Regions from separate parts of the Variovorax sp. VRV01 genome, predicted to be linked through region 2. Evidence: predicted binding sites of a transcription regulator. Region 2 holds the regulator's gene; the other holds the start of a gene.
The links. Region 2 encodes LexA, which represses DNA repair genes until DNA is damaged. Its sites were predicted from a motif close to ACTGTATNNNNATACAGT; they were not measured.
Positions count from the first base shown of each region.

Region 1: recA (recombinase RecA) is a predicted target of LexA. The motif match lies at 2,369-2,386, and genes of this name have one in related genera.

Region 1 is NZ_JACVBS010000010.1:212,776-220,206, forward strand. It holds gene IB278_RS19430 (sensor histidine kinase) at 1-1,019, opposite strand, end outside; gene IB278_RS19435 (response regulator transcription factor) at 1,065-1,736, opposite strand; gene IB278_RS19440 (MarR family winged helix-turn-helix transcriptional regulator) at 1,802-2,287, opposite strand; gene recA (recombinase RecA) at 2,434-3,552, shown strand; gene recX (recombination regulator RecX) at 3,580-4,032, shown strand; gene argC (N-acetyl-gamma-glutamyl-phosphate reductase) at 4,070-4,993, opposite strand; gene sucC (ADP-forming succinate--CoA ligase subunit beta) at 5,200-6,366, shown strand; gene sucD (succinate--CoA ligase subunit alpha) at 6,377-7,270, shown strand; gene IB278_RS19470 (TerC family protein) at 7,370-7,431, shown strand, end outside.
Region 2 is NZ_JACVBS010000007.1:105,582-113,012, forward strand. It holds gene IB278_RS14290 (MFS transporter) at 1-922, opposite strand, end outside; gene IB278_RS14295 (D-2-hydroxyacid dehydrogenase family protein) at 983-1,990, opposite strand; gene IB278_RS14300 (hypothetical protein) at 2,081-2,449, opposite strand; gene lexA (transcriptional repressor LexA) at 2,589-3,272, opposite strand; gene IB278_RS14310 (asparaginase) at 3,346-4,335, shown strand; gene adk (adenylate kinase) at 4,363-5,019, opposite strand; gene kdsB (3-deoxy-manno-octulosonate cytidylyltransferase) at 5,155-5,928, opposite strand; gene IB278_RS14325 (Trm112 family protein) at 6,002-6,184, opposite strand; gene lpxK (tetraacyldisaccharide 4'-kinase) at 6,165-7,205, opposite strand; gene IB278_RS14335 (ExbD/TolR family protein) at 7,206-7,431, opposite strand, start outside.

The DNA.
Region 1 (7,431 bases), on a different contig from region 2:
CGCTTCTCGATCGCGCGCGGCACCGCTTCGCGCACCACCTCGATGGTGAGCCGCGCCAGGTCGCAGGGCTGGCGGCCGGTGCCGGCGCCGGTGCTTTCGGCGCGCGCGAGCGAGAGCAGCTGGTTCACCGTGTGGGTGGCGCGCACGCTGGCGCGGCCGATCTGCTTGAGCGACTGCTTGAGCTCGTCGGCATTGGCGCCTTCGCGCTGCGCCAGGTCGGCCTGCATGCGCAGGCCCGCGAGCGGGGTCTTGAGCTGGTGCGCTGCATCGGCCAGGAAGCGCTTCTGCGTGTGGATCGAGTCATTGAGCTTGTCGAGCAGCTCGTTGACCGACGAGACCAGCGGCACCACTTCGAGCGGCACCGACGATTCGTCCAGCGGGCTCAGGTCGCCCGGGCGGCGCTCGCGGATGCGCGCCTCCACCACCGACAGCGGCTTGATGCCGCGCACCAGCGCCAGCCAGATCAGCAGCACGGCCAGCGGGAGGATCGCGAACTGCGGCAGCAGCACGCCCTTGATGATCTCGGTGGCCAGCACCGACTGCTTCTCGCGCGTCTCGGCCACCTGCAGCAGCGCCGGCTCCGCGTCGCTGTCGGGGCCCGCGAGCCAGAGCGAGGCCACGCGGACCGACTTGCCGCGCATCTCGCCGTTGCGCAGCTGGACCACGCCGGGAACCGGGGGCTCGTCGGTGCTGGGGTGCGGCACGTCGGGCTCGCCGCTGAGCAGCGCGCCGTGGCTGTCGAGCACCTGGTAGTAGACGCGGTCGGCGCCGTCGGCCCGCAGGATCTCGCGCGCCGGCTGCGGCAGCACGAACTGCGTCTGCCCCTGCTGCACCGTGACCAGCCGCGCCAGCGTCTGCACGTTGTATTCGAGCGCGCGGTCGAACGGTGCATTGGCAATGCCCTGCGCCACCAGCCAGGTCACGCCGATGCTCACCGGCACCAGCAGCAGGAGCGGCGTGAGCATCCAGTCGAGGATCTCGCCGAACAGGGAGCGCTGCGCGCGCTGAAAGAGTTTCAAGGGAGTCGCCCCCGGGGGTCTTCGGGCACTACGTGTGGCGGCGCGTCAAGGAATCTTCTCGAGGCAGTAGCCCAGGCCGCGGACCGTGGCAATGCGCACCGGCCCCTTCTCGATCTTCTTGCGCAGGCGGTGGATGTAGACCTCGATCGCGTTGAGGCTCACCTCCTCGCCCCATTCGCACAGGCGCTCCACCAGCTGGTCCTTGCTGACCAGGCGGCCGGCGCGCTGCAGCAGCACCTCCAGCAGGCCCAGCTCGCGCGCCGAGAGCTCGACCATCTTGCCGTCGATGGTGGCCACGCGGCCGGCCTGGTCGTACACCAGCGGGCCGTGGCGGATCGTGTTGCTGGTGGCGCCCATGCCGCGCCGCGTGAGCGCCCGCACGCGCGCCTCGAGCTCCTGCAGGCTGAAGGGCTTGGCCATGTAGTCGTCGGCGCCGTGGTCCAGGCCCTTGACGCGTTCCTCCACGCTGTCGGCCGCGGTGAGCACCAGCACCGGCAGCTGCGAGCCGCGCGCGCGCAGCCGCTTCAGGATCTCGATGCCGTGCAGGTTGGGCAGCCCCAGGTCGAGGATCAGCAGGTCGAACTCGCTGTGCGTCATGAGCGCGGTGTCGGCCTGCGATCCGTTCGCCACGTGGTCGACCGCCGCGCCCGAGGTGCGCAGGCTGCGCAGCAGGGCATCGGCCAGCACCTGGTCGTCTTCGGCAATCAGAATCCGCATGAGCCACCTCCGGCCGGTTCGGGCGCCGCGCCGGCGCCGCGTTCACATATGTCTCTTCGCCGAGTCTAGCCCCCCGTGTAGGCTTCCAGTCCGATGGTTACCACGGTGGCAATGTCGTTGCCCACGCTGGCGCGGAACTCGCGCTCGGCCTGCGTCACCGCGCTGCGGAAGGCGTCGAGCCACGCGAGCCCGTCGGTGGTGAAGAGCACGCGCCGCGCCCGTGCGTCGAGCGGATCGGGCCCGCGCGTCACCAAGCCCCAGGCCTCGCACTGGTCCACCAGCGCGCCCATCGCCTGCTTGGTCATGCCGGCGCGCTCCGCCAGCTCGGTGAGGCGCGAGCCTTCGCGCGCCAGGTGCCGCGTGATGTGGATGTGCGCGGCGCTCACCTGCGCGCGCGCGGCGAGGTTCGACAGCGCCAGCGGCACGTCGACGTCGTGCGCCATGAGTTCGAGCACGCGCTCGTCGAAGCGGCGCATCGCATGGCCCAGCAGGCGGCCCAGGTGGGTTTGCCGCCAGGCGTCCGGGTCGGACGGAAAAGCTTGTTCGGCCATCGGCTAGATAGTAAAGCAAACTGACCAAAAAATGGGTTTACTCAAACCAACGAGCCCCTACACTACTGTTCAAGCATCCAGCCTGTAATTAAAAGCAGATGGACCGCAACCACACACAAACCGTTGATTTTCAAGGAGATTTCCACATGGACGCACTCGTCAAAGGCACCAGCATCTCGGTCGCAGGCAGCGAAAAGGCCAAGGCACTGCAGGCCGCCCTGGCCCAGATCGAAAAGCAGTTCGGCAAGGGCACGATCATGCGGCTCGGCGAGGGTGAGGCGCTTGAAGACGTCCAGGTGGTCTCCACCGGCTCGCTGGGCCTGGACATCGCGCTGGGCGTCGGCGGCCTGCCGCGCGGCCGCGTCATCGAAATCTACGGCCCGGAATCTTCGGGCAAGACCACGCTCACGCTGCAGGTCATCGCCGAGATGCAGAAGCAGGCCGGCACCTGCGCCTTCGTCGATGCCGAGCACGCGCTCGACGTGCAGTACGCCCAGAAGCTCGGCGTGAACCTGTCCGACCTGCTCATCAGCCAGCCCGACACCGGCGAGCAGGCCCTTGAAATCGTCGATTCGCTGGTGCGCTCGGGCGCCGTCGACCTGATCGTGGTCGACTCGGTCGCCGCGCTCACGCCCAAGGCCGAAATCGAAGGCGAAATGGGCGACTCGCTGCCCGGCCTGCAGGCCCGCCTGATGAGCCAGGCGCTGCGCAAGCTCACCGCCACCATCAAGAAGACCAACTGCATGGTCATCTTCATCAACCAGATCCGCATGAAGATCGGCGTGATGTTCGGCTCGCCCGAAACCACCACCGGCGGCAACGCGCTGAAGTTCTACGCCTCGGTGCGCCTGGACATCCGCCGCATCGGCACCATCAAGAAGGGCGACGAGGCCATCGGCAATGAAACCAAGGTCAAGGTGGTGAAGAACAAGGTCTCGCCTCCGTTCAAGACGGCCGAGTTCGACATCCTGTTCGGCGAAGGCATCAGCCGCGAGGGCGAGATCATCGACATGGGCGTGACTGCCAAGATCCTCGACAAGTCGGGCGCCTGGTACGCCTACAACGGCGAAAAGATCGGCCAGGGCCGCGACAACGCCCGCGAGTTCCTGCGCGAGAACCCCGAGCTGTCGCGCGAGATCGAGAACAAGGTGCGCGAATCGCTGGGCATTCCGCTGCTGGCGGCCGATGCCAGCGCTCCCGCCGCCGAAAAGGCCGAGAAGCCCGCGAAGGCGGCCAAGGCCGACAAAGCCGACAAGGGCGAGTAAGCAGGCGAGCACGCACGGAAGCGGCGCATGGCTTTCGGCGCCCCCTCCCTCAAAGGCCGCGCGCTGCGGCTCCTGAGCCAGCGCGAGCATTCGCGCGCGGAACTGGAGCGCAAGCTGGCAAAGCACGAAGAAGCACCCGGCGAGCTGGCCCGCGCGCTCGACGAACTGGCCGCCAAGGACTTCATCAGCGAGCCGCGCGTGGTGGCTTCGGTGCTGAACCAGCGCGCCGCCCGGTCGGGTGCGCTGCGGGTGCGGCAGGAACTGCAGGCCAAGGGCATTGCGCCCGAGGCCATTGCACAAGCCGTGGCCAGCCTTCAGGACACCGAAGTGGAGCGCGCCACGGCCCTGTGGCGCCGCCGCTTCGACGCACCGCCCGCCGATGCGAAGGAGCGCGCCAGGCAAACGCGCTTCCTGCTGGCGCGCGGCTTTTCGGGCGCGGTAGTGGCCAAGGTGCTGCGCAGCGATTTCGACGAAGACTGACGGCCGGCCCCGCGGCGCCGGCCTGCCGGAGCCGGGCTCAGAGCGCCAGCATCAGCTTCAGGTTCTGGACCGCGGCGCCGCTGGCGCCCTTGCCGAGGTTGTCGAGGCGCGCAATCACCACGGCGTGGCGGTGGTCCTCGTTCGGGAACACGCGGATCTCGAGATTGTTGGTGTCGTTGAGCGCCAGCGCGTCGAGCTTGCCGTCATCGGTCGGCGGCAGCACCTTCACGAACTGTTCGGGCGTGTTGCTCTTTGCGTAGTGCGCGGCCAGCGCCTCTTGCAGGTCGCCGGCCTTCGGCTTGCCGGGCAGCAGGTCGAGGTGCAGCGGCAGCTGCACCAGCATGCCCTGCTTGAAGTTGCCCACCGAAGGAATGAAGACCGGTCGGCGGGTCAGGCCCGTGTACTTCATGATCTCCGGGATGTGCTTGTGCTTGAGGCCGAGCGCGTAGGTCTCGAAAAGCGGCGCCTTGCCGTTTTCGTAGTCTTCGATCATGGCCCGCCCGCCGCCCGAATAGCCGCTCACCGAGGGCAGCGAAATCGGAAAGTCGGCCGGCAGCAGGCCGGCATCGACCAGCGGCCGCACCATGGCGATGGCGCCCGTGGCATAGCAGCCCGGGTTGCCGACGCGGTCGGCCGCCGCCACGGCCTGCCAATGGCCTTGCACCAGTTCAGGGAAGCCGAACACCCAGCCCGGCGCCACGCGGTGCGCGGTGGAGGCGTCGATGATCTTGGGCTTCCTGCCGGGCAACTGGTCGATCAGCGCGACCGATTCGCGCGCCGCATCGTCGTGCAGGCACAGCACCACGAGGTCGACGCCGGCCATCAGCTCGCGCTTGGCGGCCACGTCTTTTCGCAGCTCGGGCGCAATGCTCACGAGTTCGATCTGCGGCATCGTCTGGAGCCGCTCGCGGATCTGCAAGCCGGTGGTGCCGGCTTCGCCGTCGATGAAAACCTTGGCCATATCGGAGTATGCGTAGGGGAGCTAGAAGAAAGTACGTATTGACCGCAAGGTCACGTCGAGTATTGGTGCGCCGCACCATGATACAGTCCGCGGTTGTTCGCCGCCCCCAGCCGTCAGGCTGCCGTCGCCCGCGAGCAACAGAGCCAAAGACGCCTCAGACCCCAGATCTCCCGTTCTCAACCTCCTCCTTCCGAGAGACATCCCTCATGAAGATTCACGAGTACCAAGGCAAGGAAATCCTTGCCAAGTTCGGCGTGCCGGTGCCGCGCGGCATCCCGGCCTATACGGTCCAGGAGGCGGTCGAGGCCGCCCAGAAACTTGGAGGCCCGGTGTGGGTCGTCAAGGCCCAGATCCACGCGGGTGGCCGCGGCAAGGGCGGCGGCGTCAAGGTCGCCAAGTCCATCGAGGACGTCAAGAAGCTCGCCGGCGAAATCCTCGGCATGCAGCTCAAGACGCACCAGACCGGCCCCGAAGGCCAGAAGGTGCGCCGCCTCTACATCGAAGACGGCGCCGACATCAACAAGGAATACTACGTCTCGGCCGTGACCGACCGCGCCACGCAGAAGGTCGCGTTCATCGCCTCGAGCGAAGGCGGCATGGACATCGAGGAAGTGGCCCACTCCTCGCCCGAAAAGATCATCACCGTGTTCGCAGACCCCGAAAAGGGCCTGACCGACGAACAGGCCAAGCAGATCGCCGACGGCATCGGCATGCCGGCCGACTCCACCGCGCAGACGGTCGACATCCTCAAGAAGCTCTACACCTGCTACATGGAGACGGACGCCTCGCTGGTCGAGATCAACCCGCTCAACCGTGACAGCAAGGGCAAGGTCATGGCGCTGGACGCCAAGTTCAACTTCGACAGCAACGCGCTGTTCCGCCACCCCGAAATCGTGGCCCTGCGCGACCTCGACGAAGAAGACGCGGCCGAAGTCGAAGCCTCCAAGTTCGACCTCGCCTACATCAGCCTCGACGGCAACATCGGCTGCCTGGTGAACGGTGCCGGCCTGGCCATGGCCACCATGGACACCATCAAGCTGTTCGGCGGCGAGCCGGCCAACTTCCTGGACGTGGGCGGCGGCGCCACCCCCGAGAAGGTCACCGAAGCCTTCAAGATCATGCTGAAGAACAAGAACGTGGAAGCCATCCTCGTGAACATCTTCGGCGGCATCATGAAGTGCGACACCATCGCCACCGGCGTGATCGCAGCCTGCAAGGCCGTGAACCTGCAAGTGCCGCTGGTCGTGCGCATGAAGGGCACCAACGAAGTCGAAGGCAAGAAGCTGCTGGCCGATTCGGGCCTGCCGATCATCAGTGCCGACACCATGGCGGAAGCGGCCCAGAAGGTCGTGGCAGCAGTCAAGAAGGCCTAAGGAACAAGTCATGTCGATCTACATCAACAAAGACACCAAAGTCATCACGCAAGGCATCACGGGCAAGACCGGCCAGTTCCACACCGAGAAGTGCCAGGAATACGCGAACGGCAAGAACTGCTTCGTGGCGGGCGTGAACCCCAAGAAGGCCGGCGAGTCGATCTTCAACATCCCGATCTTCGGCTCGGTGAAGGAAGCCGCTTCGCAGACCGGCGCCACCGTGTCGGTGATCTACGTGCCGCCGGCAGGCGCGGCCGCTGCCATCTGGGAAGCCGTCGAGGCGGACCTCGACCTGGCGATCTGCATCACCGAAGGCATACCGGTCCGCGACATGCTCGAAGTGCGCAACAAGATGAAGGCCAAGGAAGCGGCCGGCGGCAAGAAGACCCTGCTGCTGGGCCCCAACTGCCCCGGCCTCATCACGCCCGACGAAATCAAGATCGGCATCATGCCCGGCCACATCCACCGCAAGGGCCGCATCGGCGTGGTCTCGCGCTCGGGCACGCTCACGTATGAAGCCGTGGCGCAGCTGACCGAAATCGGCCTCGGCCAATCGTCGGCCGTGGGCATTGGCGGCGACCCGATCAACGGCCTCAAGCACATCGACGTGATGAAGGCCTTCAACGACGATCCGGACACCGACGCCGTCATCATGATCGGCGAAATCGGCGGCCCCGACGAAGCCGACGCGGCCCGCTGGTGCAAGGAACACATGAAGAAGCCGGTGGTCGGCTTCATCGCCGGTGTCACCGCCCCTCCCGGCAAGCGCATGGGCCACGCCGGCGCGCTGATCTCGGGCGGTGCCGACACGGCCGACGCCAAGCTCGCCATCATGGAAGAATGCGGCTTCACCGTGACGCGCAACTTCTCGGAACTTGCGAAGCTGCTCAAGGCCCAGCTCTAACAAGCCCCGGCAGTTCTCCGCGCACCACGCAAAAAGAAAAAGCGCCCGCAATCTGGATTGCGGGCGCTTTTTTCACTACAACACAGTGGAACAAGAGACATGGAACTCCTTCAAGGCGCCGATTTCTGGATCGGTCTGATCAAGATTGTCTGGATCAACAT
Region 2 (7,431 bases):
AGCAGCCCAGGCCCCAAGGCACGAGCACCGCCGCCAGCCACGGCAGCGTGCCGGCCCATGGCCACAGGAAGAGGCTCAGCGCAATCAGCGAACTCGTCAGGAGCACCATGCGGCCCGCGCCCACGCGGTCGATGAACCGGCTCACGAGCATGTTGCCCGCGAGGCCGAATACGCCGAACAGCGCCCACATCAGGCTCAGCATGGTGGGGTCTGCGCCGAAGTCCCGCTTCAGGATCGGCCCGAAATAGCTGAACAGCACGAACTGGCCGGCGCCCTGCAGCGCCGTGACCGAGACGATGCCCATCAGCACCGGGCTGCGCAGCACGCGCGCCCAGGCGGCTGCCGTCAGCGCCGCGGGGCGAATCCCCTGCGGCAGGGTCAGCCAGACCGATGCCGCGCTCGCGACGCTGAGCAGTGCAATCGCACCGAAGGCCATGCGCCAGCCGAGATGGCCGCCCACCAGCGCACCGATGGGCAGGCCGAGCACCGAGGCCAGCGACCAGCCCAGAAAGACGAAGGTCACGGCGCGCCCGCGCTGTTCCGGTGGCACCAGCATGCCGGCGCAGGCCGCGGCCTGGGGCGTGAAGATCGCAGGCGCTACCACCGTGAGCATGCGCACCGGCAGCAGGGCGCCGAAGCTCGGCATCAGCGCCGCAGCGGCGTGCCCGGCCGCGTACCAGAGCAGGGTGAGAGCGAGCAGCCGGCGGCGGTCCCAGCCTGCGACCGCTGCCGCGAGCAGCGGCGCGCCCAGGCACATCACGACCGCGGCGACCATGATCAACTGGCCCGCGGTCGCCACCGAGACAGACAGCGACGCGCTGATTTCGTTGAGCGTGCCCGGCACCACCATCACGCCCGTGCCGATCACGAAATTGCCGGCCAGCAAGGCCCACAGTGCGCCACGCGGCGCGGGGCGGCTCACTGAAGAACCTTCGCCTTCGGCCGCGGTATTTGCCTCGGGGCGGCCCGGCGGCTCATGGGGTCACCGGCGAACCTGCAGCGCGCCGGGGTTCACGATGTTGGTGGGATTGCCCTTGATGAAGCTCACGACATTGTCGAAAGCCTGGCCGAAGTAGCTTTCGTAGCTGTCCTGCTCGACATAGCCGATGTGCGGCGTGCAGATGCAGTTCTCCAGCCGCAGCAGCGCATGGCCCTGCAGCGGCGGCTCGCTCTCGAACACGTCGACCGCCGCCAGTCCGGGCCGGCCGCGGTTGAGCGCAGCAAGCAGGGCATCGGCCTCGACCAGTTCGGCGCGTGAGGTGTTGACGAAGAGCGCCGTCGGCTTCATGCGCGAAAGGTCCTCGAGCTTGACCAGGCCGTTGGTTTCCTCGTTGAGCCGCAGATGCACCGACAGCACGTCGGCCGCGGCGAAGAACTCGTGGCGGTTCTGTGCCACCTGGAAGCCGTCGGACCGCGCCTTGGCGCAGCTTGCCTCGCGCCCCCAGATCACCACCTGCATGCCGAAGGCCTGCCCGTAGCGCGCCACCAGCTGGCCGATGCGGCCGTAGCCCCAGATGCAGAGCGTCTTGCCCTTGAGCACCGAGCCCAGCCCGAAATTGGGCGGCATGGAGGCCGACTTGAGCCCCGACTGCTGCCAGGCTCCGTGCTTGAGGTTGCTGATGTACTGCGGCAGGCGGCGCATGGCCGCCATGATCAGCGCCCAGGTCAGCTCGGCAGGCGCCTGGGGCGAGCCGGTGCCCTCGGCCACCGCCACGCCGCGCTCCGTGCAGGCCGTGACGTCGATATGGCCGCCGACGCGCCCGGTCTGCGAAATGAGCTTGAGCTTGGGGAGCTTTTCGATCAGCTGGCGGGAGATCTGGGTGCGCTCGCGGATCAGCACGATCACGTCGGCATCCTTCAGCCTGACCGAAAGCTGCCCGATGCCCTTGACCGTGTTGGTGTAGACCTTGGCTGCGTACGCGTCCAGCTTGGCGGCGCAGCGCAGCTTGCGCACGGCGTCCTGGTAATCGTCGAGGATCACAATGTTCATGGCGTGCCATTGTGCCTCGCAGCATTGGCGTGACGCGCGTGTGAACGTTTGGATACCCACCCCGGGCAGTGGTCACCGGGGTGCACGGGTTCAGTGCAACTGGGTGGAGCGGGGCGCGGGGCTGATGGTTTCCATCGCCTCGAGTGCCGCCAGCCGGTCGAGCTCGGCGCAGACGTCGGCCATGCGGCCCGAAATCACCATGCGGTTGGTGTTGCGTCTTTCGCCCTGCGGGCCGTCGACCACGCGGATGACGCGCAGCGGCCGCACGGGCGCCGGCGCCGCTTTGGGGGTTGCCGCGTGGTCGCGGGCCGCGCAGGCCGGCCGGACCGCGACGTAGCGCAACCCGGCGGAGCTGCTGCCGGTGTCGCGCCGCGCCGGGCGGCGTGCCGGCAGCAGCCGGCTTGCAAGCGATTGCAGCGGCATCCACAAATCAGCGATGGCGAGGAGGGCGATTCCCATGTGAACTCCAAAAAAGTCTGAGGTTGAACACAGGCAGGATTTCTTTGAATGGACGCAACAGGGTGATGGCGACAAAGCGCCATACGCCCGCCACCTGTTGCGGCCGGATGGGTTGCTGCTTTCGGCAGGCCGCGAAGGCCTACATCAGCATGGTGTTGCGGATCAGGCCCACCGCCAGGCCTTCGATTTCGAAGGGCTCGCCGGGCTGGACCACGATGGTCGGGTAGTCAGGGTTTTCAGCATGCAGCTCGATGACCTGCTTGTTGCGCTTGAGGCGCTTGACCGTGACTTCGTCACCCAGGCGCGCCACCACGATCTGGCCGTTGCGCGCTTCTTTGGTGGCCTGGACCGCGAGCAGGTCGCCGTCCATGATGCCGGCGTCGCGCATGGACATGCCGCGCACCTTGAGCAGGTAGTCGGGCTGGCGCTGGAACAGCGTGTTCTCGACGTAATAGGTCTGGTCGACGTGTTCCTGCGCGAGGATGGGCGAGCCCGCCGCCACGCGGCCGATCAGAGGCAGCGCGAGCTGCGACATGCCGGGCAGCGAGAGCGAGAATTGGCCGCCTTCGCGGTGGCGCGTCTCGTTGAGCGAGCGCAGCGCATCGCCCTTGAGCCGGATGCCGCGCGAAGTGCCGCTGACAAGTTCGATCACGCCCTTGCGGGCCAGCGCCTGCAGGTGCTCCTCGGCGGCATTGGCCGACTTGAAACCCAGCTCATTGGCGATTTCGGCCCGCGTGGGCGGCGCGCCGGTACGGGCAATGGCGCTCTGGATCAAGTCCAGGATCTGCTGCTGGCGGGCGGTAAGCTTCACGGCGAACTGCATATGTGGTTCCTTGCGGCACTGGCTGAATATCCAGTACCTGTATTTTTAACCAGTTTTTAAAAGTTGGCAACCCATGGTTAATTCCCCTTCCTCCGGCCTGCGGCGCATCGTGGTCCTGGGCACCGGCGGCACCATTGCAGGCCGGGCCGCGAGCGGTGCCGACAACATTGGCTACACCGCTGGAGAGGTGGGCGTGGCGGACCTGCTCGGCGGCATCGATGCGCCCGCAGGCGTGGCGCTCGTGGCGGAGCAGGTGGCGCAGCTCGACAGCAAGGACATGGCTTTCGACGTCTGGCTGCAGCTCGCCACGCGCTGCACGTTCTGGCTGGCCGAGGCCGACGTGGCGGGCGTGGTGATCACGCACGGCACCGACACCATCGAGGAAACGGCTTTCTTCCTCCAGGCGGCGCTTGCGTCCGGCAAGCCCGTGGTGCTGACCTGCGCCATGCGCCCGGCCAGCTCGCTCTCGCCCGACGGTCCGCAGAATCTGCGCGATGCCATCGCCGTCGCGGCCACATCGGCGGCGCACGGTGTGACGGTGGTCTGCGCGGGTGCCATCCACGGCGCGCTCGATGTGCAGAAGGTGCACACCTACCGGCCGGACGCGTTTTCATCGGGCGATGCCGGGCCGATCGGCTATGTGGAAGAGGGCGCGGTGCGGCGCCTGCGCGACTGGCCGCAGGCGGCGGGCGGGGCCGCGAAGCTTCCTGAAGCGAAGGCAGGGGCGGAGGTGCGCTGGCCGCGCGTGGAGATCGTCACCAGCCATGCGGGCGCAAGCGGCGCGCTCGTCGACCTGCTGCTGCAGGAGCGCGCATCGGGCGCTGCCGAACCGATCCGCGGACTGGTCGTGGCCGCGACCGGCAATGGCACGGTGCACCATGCGCTCGAGGCGGCGGCGCTGCGGGCGCAGGCCGCGGGCGTGGCAGTGCTGCGTGCCACCCGTTGCGCGAACGGACGCATCCTGCCCAAGCCCGGCGATCCGCTGCGGGACGCCGGTGCGCTCACGCCCGTCAAGGCGCGCATCGCGCTGATGCTGGAACTGATGGAAACGGCGGCCGCCTGAGCGGCGGCCGCGGGCAGCCGAGGAGGCTCAGCTGCTGAGGGCCGCGAGTGCGCGCTGCTTGATCTCTTCGACGCTGCCCACGCCCTGGATCGCGCGGTACTTCGGCGCCGAAGCCGGATCGGCCTTGGCCCAGGCCGAGTAGTAGTCGACCAGCGGACGCGTCTGCTGGCTGTAGACCTCGAGCCGCTTGCGCACGGTTTCTTCCTCGTCGTCCTTGCGCTGGATCAGGTCTTCGCCCGTGACGTCGTCCTTGCCTTCCACTTTGGGCGGATTGAACTTGACGTGGTAGGTGCGGCCCGACGCAGGATGTGAACGGCGGCCGCTCATGCGTTCGATGATGTCGCTGAACGGCACGTCGATTTCGAGCACGTAGTCGAGCTTGACGCCAGCCGCCTTCATGGCGTCGGCCTGGGGAATGGTGCGGGGGAAGCCGTCGAACAGGAAGCCGCTGGCGCAATCGGGCTGCGCGATGCGTTCCTTCACGAGGTTGATGATCAGGTCGTCGCTCACGAGCCCACCGGACTCCATGACGGCCTTGGCCTGCTGTCCGAGCGGGGTGCCGGCCTTGACGGCGGCGCGCAGCATGTCGCCGGTCGAAATTTGAGGGATGCCGTATTTCTGGCAGATGAAGGCTGCTTGCGTGCCTTTGCCCGCCCCGGGCGCGCCCAGCAAAATTAGTCTCATGGTGTCCTCGGAGGGTTCTTCGATCTTGTGTCGCGCCAAGCGTCAGCCCGGGAGCGGGGCAAGGCGGAGTTGCGTCGAGGATAGCATGCGAGCGCGTGAAGAATTTCCGCTGCCACGCTTGCGGCAGCGCACTTTTTAGCGCGCCGGTTCGGCGGCGAAGACCGCGCGCACGCGCTCGAGGTCCGCGGGGGTATCGACGCCGGGCCCGGGTGCGACATGGCTGACGTGCACCGCAATGCGATGCCCGTGCCACAGCGCACGCAGCTGTTCGAGCGCTTCGGTGGCCTCGACGGGCGCAGGTGCCAGCGAAGGAAAGCTGCGCACGAAGCCGGCGCGGTAGCCGTAGATGCCGATGTGCCGCAGCGGAGCCGGTGCGGGCAGCACGGAGGGTGGCGCGCCATTGGCGGAACCGTCGCGCCACCATGGAATGGGCGCGCGGCTGAAGTACAGCGCGTTGCCTTGTGCATCGAGCACCACCTTCACCACGTTCGGGTTCAGGAAGTCGTCGAGCGAGTCGATCTCGTGGGCCGCCGTGCTCATGGCGGCTTCCGGATGTGCGGCCAGCGCGGATGCGACGGCGTCGATCAGCGCGGGGTCGATCAGCGGCTCGTCGCCCTGGACGTTGACGACGATGTCGTTGCCGTCCAGCCCCAGTTGTTCGCAGGCTTCGGCCAGGCGGTCGGAGCCGCTCGGGTGGTCCTGGCGGGTCAGGATGGCTTCCACGCCATGCCTTGCGCACGCCTCGACGATGGCCGCGTCGTCGCCCGCCACCACCACGCGCGCGGCGGCGGATTGGCCGGCACGCCGGGCCACGCGCACCACCATGGGCAAGCCGGCGATGTCGGCCAGCGGCTTGTTGGGCAGCCGCGTCGAAGCCAGCCGGGCCGGCACCAGGACAGTGAAGTTCATTGATGCACCCTTGGCGCTGCGCGCCTTCCCGCCAGGCGGGAGCGAGCTTGCTTGGGGCGGCCCGGCGCGGCGCTCACAGCCCCAGCTCTTCGTCGGACAGCGTGCGCGCTTCGTTCTCGAGCAGCACGGGGATGCCGTCGCGCACCGGATAGGCCAGGCGCGCGCTGCGCGAGCAGAGTTCCTGCTTCTCCGGGTTCCAGGTCAGCGGGCCCTTGGTGACGGGGCAGACGAGCAGTTCAAGCAGCTTGGTATCCATCGAGCGATGATAGCTTTGCGTCGAGCGCCGCGAAGAATTCCGGCGAGGGTGTGAAGTCCAGCGGCACCGCCAGCACGTCGGGCGCCCTGGGCCACAGCTTGACGGCGTCTTTTTCGGTGCAGACGAGGCGCTGCCCGGTCCCGGCGGGGCGCTGCCAGCCTTCGAAATCGTGGTGGTCCGGCAGGGCGATCGTCTCGGAAAGCGTCAGCCCGCGCGCCCGCAGCATGCCGAAGAATGCTTCGGGCCGCGCAATGGCCGCCAGCGCGATCAGCGGTTCGCCGGCCAGTGCCTCGAGCGGCGTGCGTTTGCCGTCGCTCGCCACGGCATCGTGCGCAAGGGCACGGGTGGCGGTGTAGCCGCCCTCGAATGCGGGGTGCGCTCCGCTGTGGAGCACCAGGTCGCAGGGGCGCGGCCAGCGCTCGCGCAGCGGGCCTGCGGGCAGCCGCCAGCCGTTGCCCACGCCGCGGTCGTCGAACACGCAGATCTCGATGTCGCGCGCCAGCGCCAGGTGCTGCAGCCCGTCGTCGCTCACGATGACCTGCGTGGCCGGGTGCCGGGCGAGCAGGGCGCGCGCAGCCTCGATGCGGCGCCGCGCCACGAACACCGGCGCGCCGGTGGCACGGCGAATCAGCAGCGGTTCATCGCCGGCGTCGGCAGCGCTGCTCTCGGCGAGCACTTCGCGGCAGTCGCCGGTGCGGCGGCCGTAGCCGCGCGACACCACGCCAACCTGCAACCCGCGGGCCTGCAGGTGCCGCACGACCGCCATCACGACCGGGGTCTTGCCTGCGCCCCCGGCAAGCACGTTGCCCACCACGATCACCGGCACCGGGACGCGTCCGATCGTGCGCCATCCCTTCCGATAGAGCCAGCGCCGCAGCCCGAAAAGCGCTGCGTAGACCAGCGACAGGGGCCACAGCAGGCAGGCGAGGACGCCGCGATCCAGCCAGGCGCGCTGCAGCCGCGAGGCCGGCACAGCGATCGGGCCGGTGGTGCCGGTGGTGCTGCGGCCCTGCGACGGCACTCAGTGCCCTGTTTGCGCCGACGACTGGGCTGCGAAAGTGATCTGCACCAGGCCCACGCGGCGAGCGGCTTCCATCACCGTGATCACGGCCTGGTGCGGGCTGCTGGCGTCGGCGCTGATGATGACCACGCTGTCCTTGCCGCCTGTGGCGGCCGCGCCCAGCGCGGCGGCCACGGTGTCCACGTTGCGGTCGGCCACGGGCTTCTTGTTGATCGAGTAGCGGCCG